3 regions of the Bacillus sp. Medicinal_06 genome follow, and region 3 is predicted to be linked to each of the others. Evidence: predicted binding sites of a transcription regulator. Region 3 holds the regulator's gene; each other region holds the start of a gene.

Region 1 (4,810 bases), on a different contig from region 3:
TACTTACTTGTGTGCCACGAAATTTATTCCAGTACACAATACTATCATCGATTGTTTCAGCCCAACCAGATGTTTTAATCGGTGACTCTTCTGCTTGTCCTGTTTTCAAATCCTTTTTTACAATTCCTACAATATCAAATCCACCATGTTCAGAATACTTTTTCTGATAGAACAACGATTGATCCTTTACGTAAACATAATTTGTATTTGTTTTCAGTGTATCTAGTTTTTTTGTAGAAATATCATACTTCATTAAAGAAGGCATTACATTTGTATTTGTATTTTTGTCCTGATCCCAATGGATAAAATATAAAATCTTATCTTTTATATTTATATAAGAAGCATTTACCCCTTTTACAATATGCTCTGATGTTTGAAACTTATCTTTCGTACGATAAATGCCCCCCGTGTTTTTATTACCATTTACCGCATAATACACCCAGCCATCACTATCTGCCATTTTTCCCTCATTAGAGATATTGCCAACTACATTTCCCCTTTTCTCATTTTCTTTCATTTGTTCTTTTACTACTGAATCAATTTGTTCTTCTTTTGTTTCTTGCCCCATACTTGTAGTCGAAGTTTTCTTCTCTGTTCCACATCCTAATACAGAAATTGACATGGCTGCCGTCATAATAGTAGCCGCTATTTTTTTATATACTCTCCCCACTCTTTTTCCCCTTTCCTTTTATTAAAACATCGATGTATATAATAAATTATAGAAAACCAAGAAATTTATATCCATATATTTCAAACAAAAAGGTAGAGGCTTTTCTTTACCTCTACCTTTTCCCATAAAATTGAACTGTATTTTGATATATTTGCTCTGCAACCTTAGCTATAGAAATATTTTTTATCAAGCTAATTTCTTTTAACACATCTTCAATCATATACGGATGTGTCATAATACCTGATTGAAATTCCCAAGGTCCATCAGTTTCTACCATCATATATTCTAGTGGATAGAACGATACGATTTTTCTAATTTTCTCCTTCTGTAAAACATCCGGTGTAATTGAAATGTAGTATCCGTTTTGAATCATGCGCTCCATCGTTTCTTTACTTCCCTTAAACCAATGAAAATGTGCACGTGCAATCTTATACTGCTCAAGTAGATCACATACAATGTCAGCATCTTCATAAACTGCATGTAGCACAATTGGTAAGTCGTACCTTTTTGCTAAATCCACAAATTTCTCTAATATTTCCATATAAGGCTCTATTACAATACCTTTCTTTTCTTGATGTAAATAATACGGTAAGCCCACCTCACCTATCGCAACAAGCCGTTCTACATTTGCTTCAATTAACTTATAAATTTCTTCGCATTCTTTTTTGTTAATTTCCTGCTCTGGATGAAATCCAAGTGCCGGATATACAAATGTATGTTGCCCCGCTAAAGACAGTGTTTGTTGACAAGAACGATAGTTCATGGACACCGAAATCAATCCAGCAATCTCAGTACTTCTTTTCACATCATCAATGAGTTTCATTTGCTCTTTATGCTTATATTGATCCAAATGGATATGACTATCAATCCACTTCATTTCTGTCACCTCTCTTATCTATATAAATCCAATTTGATTTTTCAACATATAAATTACGGCTATGAAAAATAAAAAGAGACTTCCACTCATTTCCTCCTTCTGTTTTCACATGGCATGGGACTAAAAAAGGAACTGACCACTTCTATCCACTGGCGGATCCTCTCTACCATCTAAAAAGAATGGTTTTATGTCGTTTTTCCAATCCTTATTTATATATTTTAATGCACTGCTCCAAATTAAGGACAATAAAAAAACAAGAAGGAATCACCTTCTTGTTTCATCATCTATATTATTTAACAATTAAATTTGTAATGATATCAAAAAGTCCAATACATATGGCAGCAACAGTAAAGTAGCTACAGAAATCTTTTACTTGAAACTTAACTACTTCTTCTTTTCGCATCCCATTCTTCTCCCTTCGCAGTATCTCCCTAATTTCTTATCTTTTTTTATTATGCAAAAAATATGACAAACAAGCCATCGAATTAACTTACGTAAATCTTACAATGTTGTAAGGTTTAAAAAAATAGCCTCATCTCATAAAGAGAAGAGACCTATTCAATCATTAGTTGGTTTTCAAACATTCATCATCATTTCAGACAGAAAGTTGTATGTTCAAACTTTCTACTTGTATTGTAATAGAATTCGTAAATGCAAACTATCGAATTACCTTACATGTACCTTACAATATTGTCATGAACAATATCACTTTTAACAAATTAACTATAATCGTAAATTTCTATTTTTAAATTTATATATAATAAAAAACACTGTAACATACTCAATGTGACAGTGCTTTACAATAACTTTACCTCATCAACAAAAGCTTACTTCTTGCCTGCACAGGAATACTTTGAGCATCTATCTCTACGAACGATTCACCATAACGTCCTTTTGCGAAAATCTTCAAAGGTTCATCTCTCTTTAACATATGTTTTACAGTTTTCTTTATCTTTTGTTTTCTTCCTTTTTCATCGTAAGCGACAAATTCATATTCATACCAATCATTACCAACATGCTGACCAATACCATTTACAATCGTATAATATTCTTTCGTTTTATAAAATGGATTATATTTATCAATTACTGGTCCAAGCTTTGTTGGTAATAGTAGTATAATTACTACTACCGCCGCAATTACAGTAGCTATTACTCTCTTTTTTATTCTTCCCCGCCTCAAGGTAGCTTCCTCCTCCACACAATTATGTGTAGTTTTCTATAAACTTATTTTAAAGAGAATCCTTTCATTCTGCTATTGATTCCTATTACATTTCCCTTACATTTTTGTAAGAATCCAAGTGGAATTTTATATGATTTTTAACAATTTGTGAACCCTCCAAAACTGTGATAAACATCACACTCTCTATTTTCTAAAGGTTTTATAATACAAATATAAAAATTTGTTAAACATTTCACATTTAAGAGGGGAAATGAATATGAAAAAACGTTTAGTCATGGTCGGGAATGGTATGGCTGGTATACGCTGCATCGAAGAAATTTTAAAGCAAGATCCAGAGCTTTATAATATTACTATTTTTGGTGATGAACCTCATCCAAACTACAACCGCATTATGTTATCTCACGTCTTACAAGGAAAAACAAACATCCAAGATATCATTATGAACGAATACAGTTGGTACGAAGAAAATGACATTACGCTGTATACAAATGAAAAAGTAATAAATATTGATCGGGAAGAACAAGTCATTGTTACAGAAAAGAACCGTATTGTTATGTACGACAAGCTTATTATCGCAACAGGTTCTAGCGCATTTATCTTACCTGTTGAAGGTTCACAGCTTCCAGGTGTAACAGGCTTTCGTACAATTGAAGATACACAATTTATGATAGATACTGCTAAGCAATATAAAAAAGCTGTTGTCATCGGCGGAGGATTGCTTGGTTTAGAGGCCGCACGAGGGCTTATTGATTTAGGAATGGACGTACATGTTGTCCACTTAATGCCTTATTTAATGGAGCAACAACTCGACGCCAAAGCTGCTTCATTACTACGTGAAGATTTAGAAGCACAAGGCATGAAGTTTCTTATGGAAAAGAAAACAGTGAAAATTCTTGGTACTGACCATGTTGAAGGTATTCAATTTGAAGATGGCAGTGTTGCAGAATGCGACTTAATTGTAATGGCTGTTGGGATACGTCCAAATACACAGGTAGCTAAAGATGCTGGTTTACTTGTGAACCGCGGCATCGTTACAAATGACTATATGCAAACAGATGATGAATCCATCTATGCAGTTGGCGAATGTGCCGAGCATGACGGTATTGCCTATGGTCTTGTCGCTCCTTTATACGAACAAGGTGCCATACTGGCAAAACATATAACGAACTCACAAACAGATGGGTATACAGGTAGTATTGTCGGCACACAACTTAAAGTTGCAGGATGCGATTTATTCTCTGCCGGACAAATTTATGAAGATGATAAAACAAAAGCAATCTCAATTTTTAATGAGTGTACACGTTCCTATAAAAAAGTATTCATTCGTGATAATAAAGTCGTTGGTATTGTTTTATATGGAGACACTGCTGAAGGTACACGTCTCTTTAGCATGTTAAAAAAGGAAGAAGATATACAAGAATACAAACCAGTCTCTCTACTTCATAAAGATGGTGAAGAAAACGGCATTGATGTTGCAAGTATGAGTGCTGATGATACCATTTGCGGGTGTAACGGTGTGACAAAAGGTGCAATTGTCCATGCCATCTTAGAACAAGATTTAACAACTTTTGAAGAAGTAAAAGGATGCACAAAAGCTGCTGGATCATGTGGGAAATGTCGTCCACTTGTTGAACAAATTTTATCTCATACACTCGGGGATAGCTTCGATGCATCTGCGCAATCTGTTGGTATGTGCGTATGTACAACTTTATCGCGCGACGAAGTTATAACAGCAATTCACGAGAAAGGTTTAAAATCGCCAAAAGAAGTACGAAATGTCCTTGGTTTCGCACATGAAGACGGCTGTTCAAAATGCCGCCCTGCATTAAACTACTATTTACGTATGACGCGCCCAGAAGAATATGCAGATGATAAATCATCTCGCTTCGTAAACGAAAGAATGAACGGTAATATTCAGCATGATGGTACATTTTCTGTTATTCCTCGCATGTACGGCGGCGTTACTACTGCAGATGACTTAATGAAAATTGCCGAAGTTGCGAAAAAATACGATGTACCGCTCGTAAAAATAACAGGTGCAAGTCGAATCGGCTTATATGGCGTTAAAAAAGAAGATTTACCA
Region 2 (4,810 bases), on a different contig from region 3:
TTTCAGCTAGTGGTCATAATCGTGCTTGGCTTCACGCCGAGTTAGAGAAACTTGGCGTGGTGATAGAAAATGTCTTTATCGGGCAAGTCGATTCTTACGGACAACTTACTGTCGATATATATGATGATAAACTTCAAATGCCATCCCCTCAGGATAGACCATTATTGTTGGCTTCTCTAAAAAAATGTCAAGCTGATCTTGAATTATTCTCATTAGAAACAAAATCGAAATCGGCAAGTCAAATGTATAGCAAAAACGCAAAACAAGTTCAACATATTTTAAATAGAGTAACTTATCTCCTAAAAGAATAATACACAAAAGAACGCTTCTACAGAAAAGGCGTTCTTTTGTTTTTTGCGAATCACATACTTCTCCTATTACGTTTAAATTTATATAATTCGGTTATGATGTTGAAAGACACATAAGCAGGGAATTTCAAAAACATAGCGAATAAATCATGGTACAACTACATATTTTTTTGATTTAAAGTGGTTTTGTTTGACCTATATTGACCATAATTGTATTATAAGACTAAGAAAGCTTTCAAAGGAGGAAATAACAGATGAATTTAATTCCTACAGTAATTGAACAAACAAATCGTGGAGAACGCGCTTACGATATTTACTCTCGCCTATTAAAAGACCGCATCATTATGCTTGGTAGCGCAATTGATGACAACGTAGCAAACTCAATCGTTTCCCAGCTTTTATTCTTGGAATCTCAAGATCCAGAAAAAGATATTCATTTATACATTAACAGCCCTGGTGGTTCTATCACAGCAGGTATGGCAATCTACGATACAATGCAGTTTATTAAACCAAACGTATCAACAATTTGTATCGGTATGGCAGCATCTATGGGTGCTTTCCTACTTGCAGCAGGTGAAAAAGGAAAACGTTTCGCACTTCCAAACAGTGAAGTAATGATTCACCAACCACTTGGCGGAGCACAAGGTCAAGCAACTGAAATCGAAATCGCTGCAAAACGTATCCTATTCTTACGTGAAAAACTAAACCAAATTCTTGCTGATCGCACAGGACAACCATTAGAAGTACTACAACGCGACACAGACCGCGACAACTTCATGACAGCAGAAAAAGCACTAGAATACGGCTTAATCGATAAAATCTTTACAAATCGTTAATATACTTTAAAGCGAAAGCGGCTCGCTCAGAATGGGAGGGGGATGGAGCTTCTGACAAAGAGGTGCTTTTTACCTCGGCGGAAGAAGCGAAGCCACCGACCATTCTAGCCGCTGGAGCTGGATACAACTAAAAGCGAAAGCGGCTCGTTTAGAACTGCTCCAAAAAAGGCTATCGCCCATGCGATAGCCTTTCTTATTGACCACTTCTCAAAATATATCAGCGTTTTTTCCAATATACCTGCTTCTCATGATATATCGGCGCAAATTGAAATATATCGGCAATTCGACACAACATATCGACCATTCGACGAGATTACCTCTCCCCCACCCTCTCCATACCCATTATTGAATACAGAAAAAGTGACAAACCTGTTAAAAGAACAAACGTGTGATTTGGCTCACAATTTCATTCCAATCTTTATGTTACAGTGTAATTGATAATTCATATCAATTGTTTCGAGGTGAGAATGATGACAAAACAAATTAATTTTCATCATACTGTTTATGATTTAACGAATCAATATCCTGAAATTATTCCCATTTTAAAGAACCTTGGATTTGAAAATATAACAAAACCTAATATGCTGCAAACAGCCGGCCGTATAATGACTATCCCGAAAGGCTGCCGAATGAAAGGTATTTCATTAGACGGAGTAAAAGAAGCTTTTCAAAATAATGGATTTCACATTAATGAGTAGAGGAGAATCCTTATGAGTGAAATGATTAATAACCGTGAACAAGAAAATATAAATAACTCTGAACGACAAACAATCTTAAAGACTATTATTAAAGATCTTCATAACGGAAAAAACATTGAAGATGTAACAGCTCAGTTTCAAGAAGCAATTGGAAATATTACCGTAGCAGAAATTTCAAAGCTCGAGCAGGCACTTATGGAGGAAGAAGGCATTCCAGTTGAAGAAGTACAACGCTTATGCTCCGTTCATACAGCTGTTTTTAAGGGATCCATTGAAGAAATTCATCAATCTAATAAACAAGAAGAGCAACCAGGTCATCCCATTCATACATTTAAACTGGAAAACAAAGAAATTGATTTACTTGTGAATTTCAAACTTCAACTTCACTATGAACGTTTTGAAAAAGAAGATAGCGAAGAAAACATTTATAAATTAATAGAAGACTTAAATTTATTACTAGATGTTGATAAACATTATAGCCGGAAAGAAAATCTACTTTTCCCTTATTTAGAGAAATACGGCATTTATGGACCTACCCAAGTTATGTGGGGCGTTGATGACAGAATTCGTGCTGCTATTAAAGAAGCAAAACAAAAATTAGTAAATTATAATCAAGATAAAAAATCAGTCTTAGACAGCGTTTCTTTCGTCACCCATGACGTAACTGAAATGATTTTTAAAGAAGAAAATATTTTATTTCCGATGGCCCTTCAAACTCTTACAGAAGATGAATGGCTAAAAATCGCTCATGAAAGTGATGAAATCGGCTACTGCTTAACAAGCCCTACAACTACATGGAAACCAGAAAGAATAGCGATGCAAGAAGAAACAATGTCAGAAGGATTTATTCGTTTTGAAACAGGACTATTATCGTTACAACAACTAGAACTCGTATTAAATCACTTACCCGTTGATATTACATTTATCGATGAAAATGATGTTGTGCGTTACTTCTCTCATGGAAAAGAACGGATCTTCGCTCGCACGAAAGCTGTCATTGGTCGAACAGTGCAAAACTGTCATCCTCCCAAAAGCGTTCATGTCGTTGAAAAACTCTTAGAAGATTTCAAATCTGGAAAAAAAGATTGTGAAGATTTTTGGATTCAATTTCAAGATAAATATGTATATATTCGCTACTTCGCAGTGCGAAATGCAGATGGAAAATATATGGGGACCCTCGAATTTACGCAAAACATTCAACCGATCCGTGAACTTCAAGGAGAAAAACGGATTCTTTCATAATTTATCCCGTATTAACGGGCAGTAAGATCCCCACCTCAATATTCAGGGAAAAACGAGGAAGATAGGTGTAGGATAAAGCGAACCTTTAATCGACGATTGAATACAACACATCAATTACTCAAAAATATTCAACTGATTTATCCAATCAAAAAAGCTATCGCCCACGCGATAGCTTTTTACTGTTTATTTTGTACATATGCTGCCAGCGCTTCTAAAGCAGCTTCTGCATCTGAACCTTCTGTTATAATCGTTACGTTGCTACCAGATCCAATCGCTAAGCTCATAATCCCCATTATGCTCTTCGCATTGACTGTTTTTCCATCTTTCTCAATGAAAATATCAGCGTGAAAACGATTTGCCTCTTGTACAAACAACGCAGCCGGACGTGCTTGTAAGCCGTTTTTTAATGCAACCTCAACTTGTTTCTGAACCATAGCTCCCATTTCCCCTTTACCGTTATTTTTTTGCTACCGGTTCCCCCGCGCGTAATTTCTCTGCGATTTCATCGATTTTACGCAAGCGATGATTGATACCTGATTTACTTATTTTCCCCCCAGATACCATCTCGCCTAATTCTTTCAATGTTACATCTTGATAATTAATACGTAATTGTGCAATCTCTCTTAATTTATCTGGTAAAACATCGAGCCCAACCGTTTCATCAATGTAACGAATATTTTCAATTTGCCTTAAAGCGGCACCAATTGTTTTATTTAAATTGGCTGTTTCACAGTTCACCAATCGATTAACTGAATTACGCATATCACGAACAATACGAATATCCTCAAATCTTAACAATGCATTATGTGCACCGATAATGTTTAAAAACTCCGTAATTTTCTCCGCTTCTTTTAAATACGTAATGTACCCTTTACGCCTTTCCAGCGTCTTACTATTTAAATCAAATCCGTTCATCAGTTCACATATAGAATCATTATGTTCCTTGTATAACGAAAAGACCTCTAAATGATAAGATGATGTTTCTGGGTTATTTACTGAACCACCTGCTAAAAATGCACCTCTTAAATACGATCGTTTGCAGCATTTCTTTTCAATCAATTCCTGTGAGATATTGCGAATAAATGAAAAGTCTTCTCTAACAATATGCAAATCCGCTAATATTTCACGAGATTTCTCAACAAGCCGAACGATATATACATTATTTTTCTTCAGTCGCATTTTTTTACGAACAAGCAATTCTACCGTCACGTCATATCCCTTTTTCAGCAATGTGTAAATTCTTCTTGCGATTGCTGCATTTTCTGTTTGAATATCAATCGAAAGACGACGGTTTGAAAAAGAAAGTGATCCGTTCATTCGAAGCAATGCTGATAATTCTGCTTTCTCACAGCACTCCTTCATTTCAAGCTTCGTGAGCTCTTTCTTTGTTTCTGATGCAAATGACACAGCCCCACCTCCTTATACGATATTTTGGAACAAAAATCTTGTCCTATATGAATGAGCAGCGTTATCTCATACAGAGATAACGCATGCTTATAATAACGAATATAAAATAGAAGCTAATTTTAATGTATCATGTCTTACAACTTGATCATCATACTTTGCTAATTCATCTTGAATTAAGCGAATGTCATTTTCAGCAAAACGATGTTCATCAACCACAACAGGTTCAGACATTTCTTCTGCATACAATTTACGTAACACAGCAGGAATATCATGATTATTTACAATTGCTGTATCAATGAAAGGTACCCCAAGATGATCA
Region 3 (4,810 bases):
AACACTGTGCATAACGCAAAACAACGTGGTGAAGAAATTGCGCCAGAAGATTTAGCAGCTAGCTTCCAAGCGAGTGTAATAGATGTACTCGTGACGAAAGCAGCGCGTGCAGCAGAAGCGTATGATGTAAAACAAGTGTTGCTTGCTGGTGGTGTTGCAGCGAATAAAGGACTTCGTGCACGTTTAGAGGAAGAGTTTGCAAAAAAAGAAGAAATTGAGCTTATTATTCCACCGTTATCCTTGTGCACAGATAATGCAGCGATGATTGCAGCAGCGGGCACAATTGCATATGAGCAAGGAAAACGTGCAACATTAGCTTTAAATGCAAATCCAGGATTAGATATTGAGGCATAGTTATACACATAATTAACCACAACCTGTGGATAAAACCCATATTATCTGTTGATAATATGGGTTTTATTGTGAGTATTGAATGTTTATAACTTTTATATGATTTGTGGATAATGTGGAAAAGTTATTTTTGTGTTTATATAATAAAGGTGGATATGTGCATAAGGTTGTGGATAATTGTGTTAAGGTCAGACCTTTGACCATAGTCTTTTGTATTGAAAAATAAACAAGGTAGTTGAGGGGCTTTCAACTACCTTGTTTTTATCATATGAATATATAAGGGTTATACGTGTAACTCTTCCCATTCCGCCATAAACTTCTCTAATTCTTCTTGTTTGGTTTGCTTTGCTGTTGTAATCTCGCTAGCCCGTTCGTAGTCAGCATATACTTCAGGTAAACAAAGCTCCTCTTCTAATTGTGCAATTTCTTCTTCTAACTTTGCGATGTTTTGTTCAATTTCTTCAATTTTTCGGATACGCTGACGTTCCTGCTTTTTACGTTCTTTTTCTTCAAGATAGCTTAATTTTTCTTGAGCAACGCTTTTTTGAATAGGTACATCATTTTCTTGCTGTTCAAATTCTGTCCGTTCAATCATTTCATTTTTCTTTTCAATATAGTAGTCATAGTCACCTAAATATTCTTGTGCTCCCTCTGTTGATAACTCAACCACTGTAGTTGTGACACGGTTAATGAAATAGCGATCATGGGAAACGAATAAAAGAGTTCCAGGATAATCAATTAAGGCGTTTTCTAAAATCTCTTTACTATTTAAATCAAGATGGTTTGTAGGCTCATCGAGAATTAATAAATTAGATTTTTGCATCATCAATTTTGCTAGAGCTAATCGAGCTTTTTGACCACCACTTAGGGAAGATACTGGCTTTAATACATCATCCCCTGTGAATAAAAAGTTACCGAGTATCGTGCGAATTTCTTTTTCCGGCTCTAGCGGATAATCGTCCCATAATTCATTTAAAACACGCTTGGATGATGTTAAGTTTGCTTGTTCTTGATCATAATACCCAATAGATACATTTGAACCGAAAGAAACTTCACCGCTTAACGTCTTCAATTTATTTACAATCGACTTTAATAATGTAGATTTCCCAATACCGTTTGGACCGACTAGTGCGACACTATCACCTCGGGTTAATCGCATATTTACATGCTCAATAATTGGTTCTTTGTCATATCCAATTGAAACATCTTTTACCTGTAATACGTCGTTTCCGCTTTGTTTTTCGATATCAAAGTGGAAGGATGCGGATTTAGAATCACCTAATGGTCTGGTCAGTAATTCCATCCGATCTAATTGTTTCCGGCGACTTTGTGCACGTTTTGTTGTGGACGCACGAGCAATGTTCTTTTGGACAAAGTCTTCTAGTTTAGCGATTTCCTCTTGTTGTTTCTCATAACGTTTCATTTCTTGCTCATATAGTGCAGCTTTTAAATCTAAATATTTACTGTAGTTACCAACATATCGTCTGCTCTCTTTATTAGAAATTTCATATACTTGTGTAACAAGCTTGTCTAAAAAGTAGCGATCGTGGGACACGATTAAAATAGCTCCAGGATAGCCTTGTAAATATTGTTCAAGCCATGTTAATGTATCGATATCTAAATGGTTTGTTGGTTCGTCCAAGATGAGTAAGTCTGGTTTTGTTAATAGTAGCTTCCCAAGAGCAAGTCTTGTTTTCTGTCCGCCACTTAATGTGGAAATTGTTGTTTGGTGTGTTTCCGCTGGAAAACCAAGTCCACTTAAAATGGAGCGAATATCCGCTTCATATTGGTAACCACCTTGATCTTTGTAGTCTAACTGTAATTGATCATAATCAGCGAGTAATTTCTCGTACGTAGCAGCATTTGAAAAGTTCTCTTCCTTACCCATTTCCTGCTCTAACCTTCGAAGTTTCTTCTCCATATGCTGCAGATGTGTAAAGACGGTAAGCATTTCATCCCAAATTGTTAAAGAAGTTTCCAAACCTGTATTTTGGGCTAAATAACCAATAGAAACATCTTTTGGCTTTATAATTTCTCCACCATCGTGAGATAATTCACCGGCAATTATTTTTAATAATGTAGATTTTCCAGCACCATTTCGACCAACTAGTGCAATTCGATCTTTTGTTTGGACTTCCAATTTAATGTTTGCAAGAATTGTTTCAGCACCGTATAATTTTGAAAGCCCATTCACTTGTAATAAAATCAATGTTTTCACCTCAAATAATTTCTTAACTTTGCCATGTTTATATTTCTCAATCATACTAAAAATAGTGTATAGTTTAAAATAAAGAGAGAATTCTTCTCTCTATTATACAGGGAAAGTCATAAGTGCTAAACTTATGTATTTATTTTAAATCTGTGAACAAAGATAGGAAGAGAGGAGAGGTTACATGGATCAGCAAAAGATTCCACAGGCCACTGCCAAACGATTGCCTCTATACTATCGATTTATCCAAAATTTATCTCTTTCTGGTAAGCAACGTGTTTCATCGGCAGAATTGAGTGAGGCGGTAAAGGTAGACTCAGCAACAATTCGGAGAGATTTTTCATATTTTGGAGCGTTAGGGAAAAAGGGATATGGATATAATGTGAATTATTTACTATCATTCTTCCGAGAAACGCTCGATCAAGATGATATAACACGTGTAGCACTTATTGGAGTGGGTAATTTAGGGACCGCTTTCTTACATTACAATTTCACGAAAAATAATAATACAAAGATTGAAATGGCGTTTGATGTCAATGAAGAGAAAGTTGGAAAAGAAATCGGAGGAATTCCTGTATATCATTTGGATGAATTAGAAGAACGTTTAACAAATGATATACAGGTGGCAATATTAACAGTACCTGCTACCGTTGCACAAGCTGTAGCAGATCGATTGGCCGAAACAAATGTACATGGAATTTTAAATTTTACACCGGCACGATTAAATGTGTCAGAAAACATAAGAATTCATCATATTGATTTAGCTGTAGAATTACAAACGCTCGTTTATTTTTTGAAAAATTATCCACAATAAAACGCAGAGGAAATCCCTCTGCGTTTTATTATTGCCTTTTCTTTGTAAATTTGACTAAGATAAGTCGAAGTGCCAAATTAAAATCAATTGTTGCCATAGCAGCGAACAGCAGTGTCCAAAAGTTCCAAATTGTATCTGTAACGTTCGTAATTGCGAAACGTGTAAAGATACATCCAAGAAGGAAATACAGTGCTGCCATGAACAATGGTGAGTTCCTCATATTTAAAATCCTCCGATAAATCCTTGCATTTTTTCTGCTTGTTTGATCATTTCTTGTATTTGTTCGTTACTTACTAGTACTTGAGTTATTGCGACTAATGTATTCATCGCGACATGAGCCATAATAGGAACGATGATTCGTTTTGTTTTCACATATAGAAAAGCGAAAACAAGCCCCATGGAAGTGTATACTAACAAGTGTGTAAAATCAAAGTGAATGGCCGCGAAAACAAGCGAACTAATAATGGCTGCGATAAAGAAATTAAATCTTTTATAGAGTGTTCCAAATAAAATCTTTCTAAAGACAATCTCTTCTAAAATAGGACCGATGATAGATATAACAATAAGGAACCATGGAGTAGCTCTTGCTATTTCCATCAAATCTTGAGTGTTTTGAGAACCAGGATTAATCCCTAATAATCGCATTTCAATATTAGCTGCAAGTATTTGAGCAAACATAGCTAAAAAGAAACCGATAAAAATCCAGCCGATTGTAGCAGGAATGCTAGCTCGCTTCGTATCTAAATGTCTTTCACGTATATCGGTTCTAAGAAGCCAAAGTATAATACATAATGCAATAAAAAAGCTGATGATTGACCAGTGCCCAGCCATGATTTGCATTTTCTGCTCTCGTGAAACTGCCATATTATCATATAGTCCTGTTTTGAAAAGGAGCCATATGCCAAAAATTCCCGATAGTTGCATCAGAATATATGTAACTATAATCCACCAATATTGTTTTTTCAAATGGGTTAACCATCCTTTCTAACTCTAATTTATGAGATAAGGCGAGGAAACATGTGAACATCCCGCCGTGGGATACGTAATAACTGTTTGTATTATTATTTTTTTGTAAATCTTTATTTGAAAATGAAATAGATAACAGGAAAAAGCAGTACCTATAGAGAAAATAACTTATGGCATCCTTCATATTGTAACATACGATAAGTGGAAAAGCCGATTCATATAAAAAGGCTTTCTTGAGAATTATTGCTGTTATTGTTGTATAGAAAAAGTTTATATCGTAATTTGCGAAAAAATTATGATTTTTTTACTTGCAAAAGAAATTTAGATTATTTATTATTATAAGTGTGTTAGCACTCATAGTCTTTGAGTGCTAATAAAGAAAATTTACATAGGAAAATGAGGAGGTTATTGTTCATGCTAAAGCCATTAGGTGATCGCGTTGTAATTGAGCTTGTTCAAGCAGAAGAAAA

Evidence for each region. The regulator Rex, encoded in region 3, represses fermentation and respiration genes when NADH is low (regulators of the CRP and FNR family bind a similar motif). The targets are predictions, from matches to a motif close to TTGTGAAATATTTCACAA.
Region 1: the regulator Rex is predicted to act here: its motif matches at 2,948-2,965, upstream of nirB (nitrite reductase large subunit NirB).
Region 2: the regulator Rex is predicted to act here: its motif matches at 1,531-1,548, upstream of AC1M36_RS16685 (DUF1858 domain-containing protein).

What each region holds. Positions count from the first base shown of each region.
Region 1 covers NZ_JBWYHD010000013.1:44,141-48,950, forward strand. The annotation lists gene AC1M36_RS23350 (DL-endopeptidase inhibitor IseA family protein) at 1-670, opposite strand, end outside; gene AC1M36_RS23355 (TatD family hydrolase) at 783-1,547, opposite strand; gene AC1M36_RS23360 (YxeA family protein) at 2,356-2,712, opposite strand; gene nirB (nitrite reductase large subunit NirB) at 2,984-4,810, shown strand, end outside.
Region 2 covers NZ_JBWYHD010000006.1:257,317-262,126, forward strand. The annotation lists gene AC1M36_RS16675 (DUF421 domain-containing protein) at 1-311, shown strand, start outside; gene clpP (ATP-dependent Clp endopeptidase proteolytic subunit ClpP) at 563-1,144, shown strand; gene AC1M36_RS16685 (DUF1858 domain-containing protein) at 1,615-1,842, shown strand; gene AC1M36_RS16690 (DUF438 domain-containing protein) at 1,855-3,084, shown strand; gene AC1M36_RS16695 (HPr family phosphocarrier protein) at 3,261-3,518, opposite strand; gene whiA (DNA-binding protein WhiA) at 3,541-4,491, opposite strand; gene AC1M36_RS16705 (gluconeogenesis factor YvcK family protein) at 4,579-4,810, opposite strand, start outside.
Region 3 covers NZ_JBWYHD010000030.1:2,580-7,389, forward strand. The annotation lists gene tsaD (tRNA (adenosine(37)-N6)-threonylcarbamoyltransferase complex transferase subunit TsaD) at 1-354, shown strand, start outside; gene AC1M36_RS27585 (ABC-F family ATP-binding cassette domain-containing protein) at 635-2,560, opposite strand; gene AC1M36_RS27590 (redox-sensing transcriptional repressor Rex) at 2,745-3,374, shown strand; gene AC1M36_RS27595 (YdiK family protein) at 3,403-3,594, opposite strand; gene AC1M36_RS27600 (CPBP family intramembrane glutamic endopeptidase) at 3,597-4,340, opposite strand; gene groES (co-chaperone GroES) at 4,755-4,810, shown strand, end outside.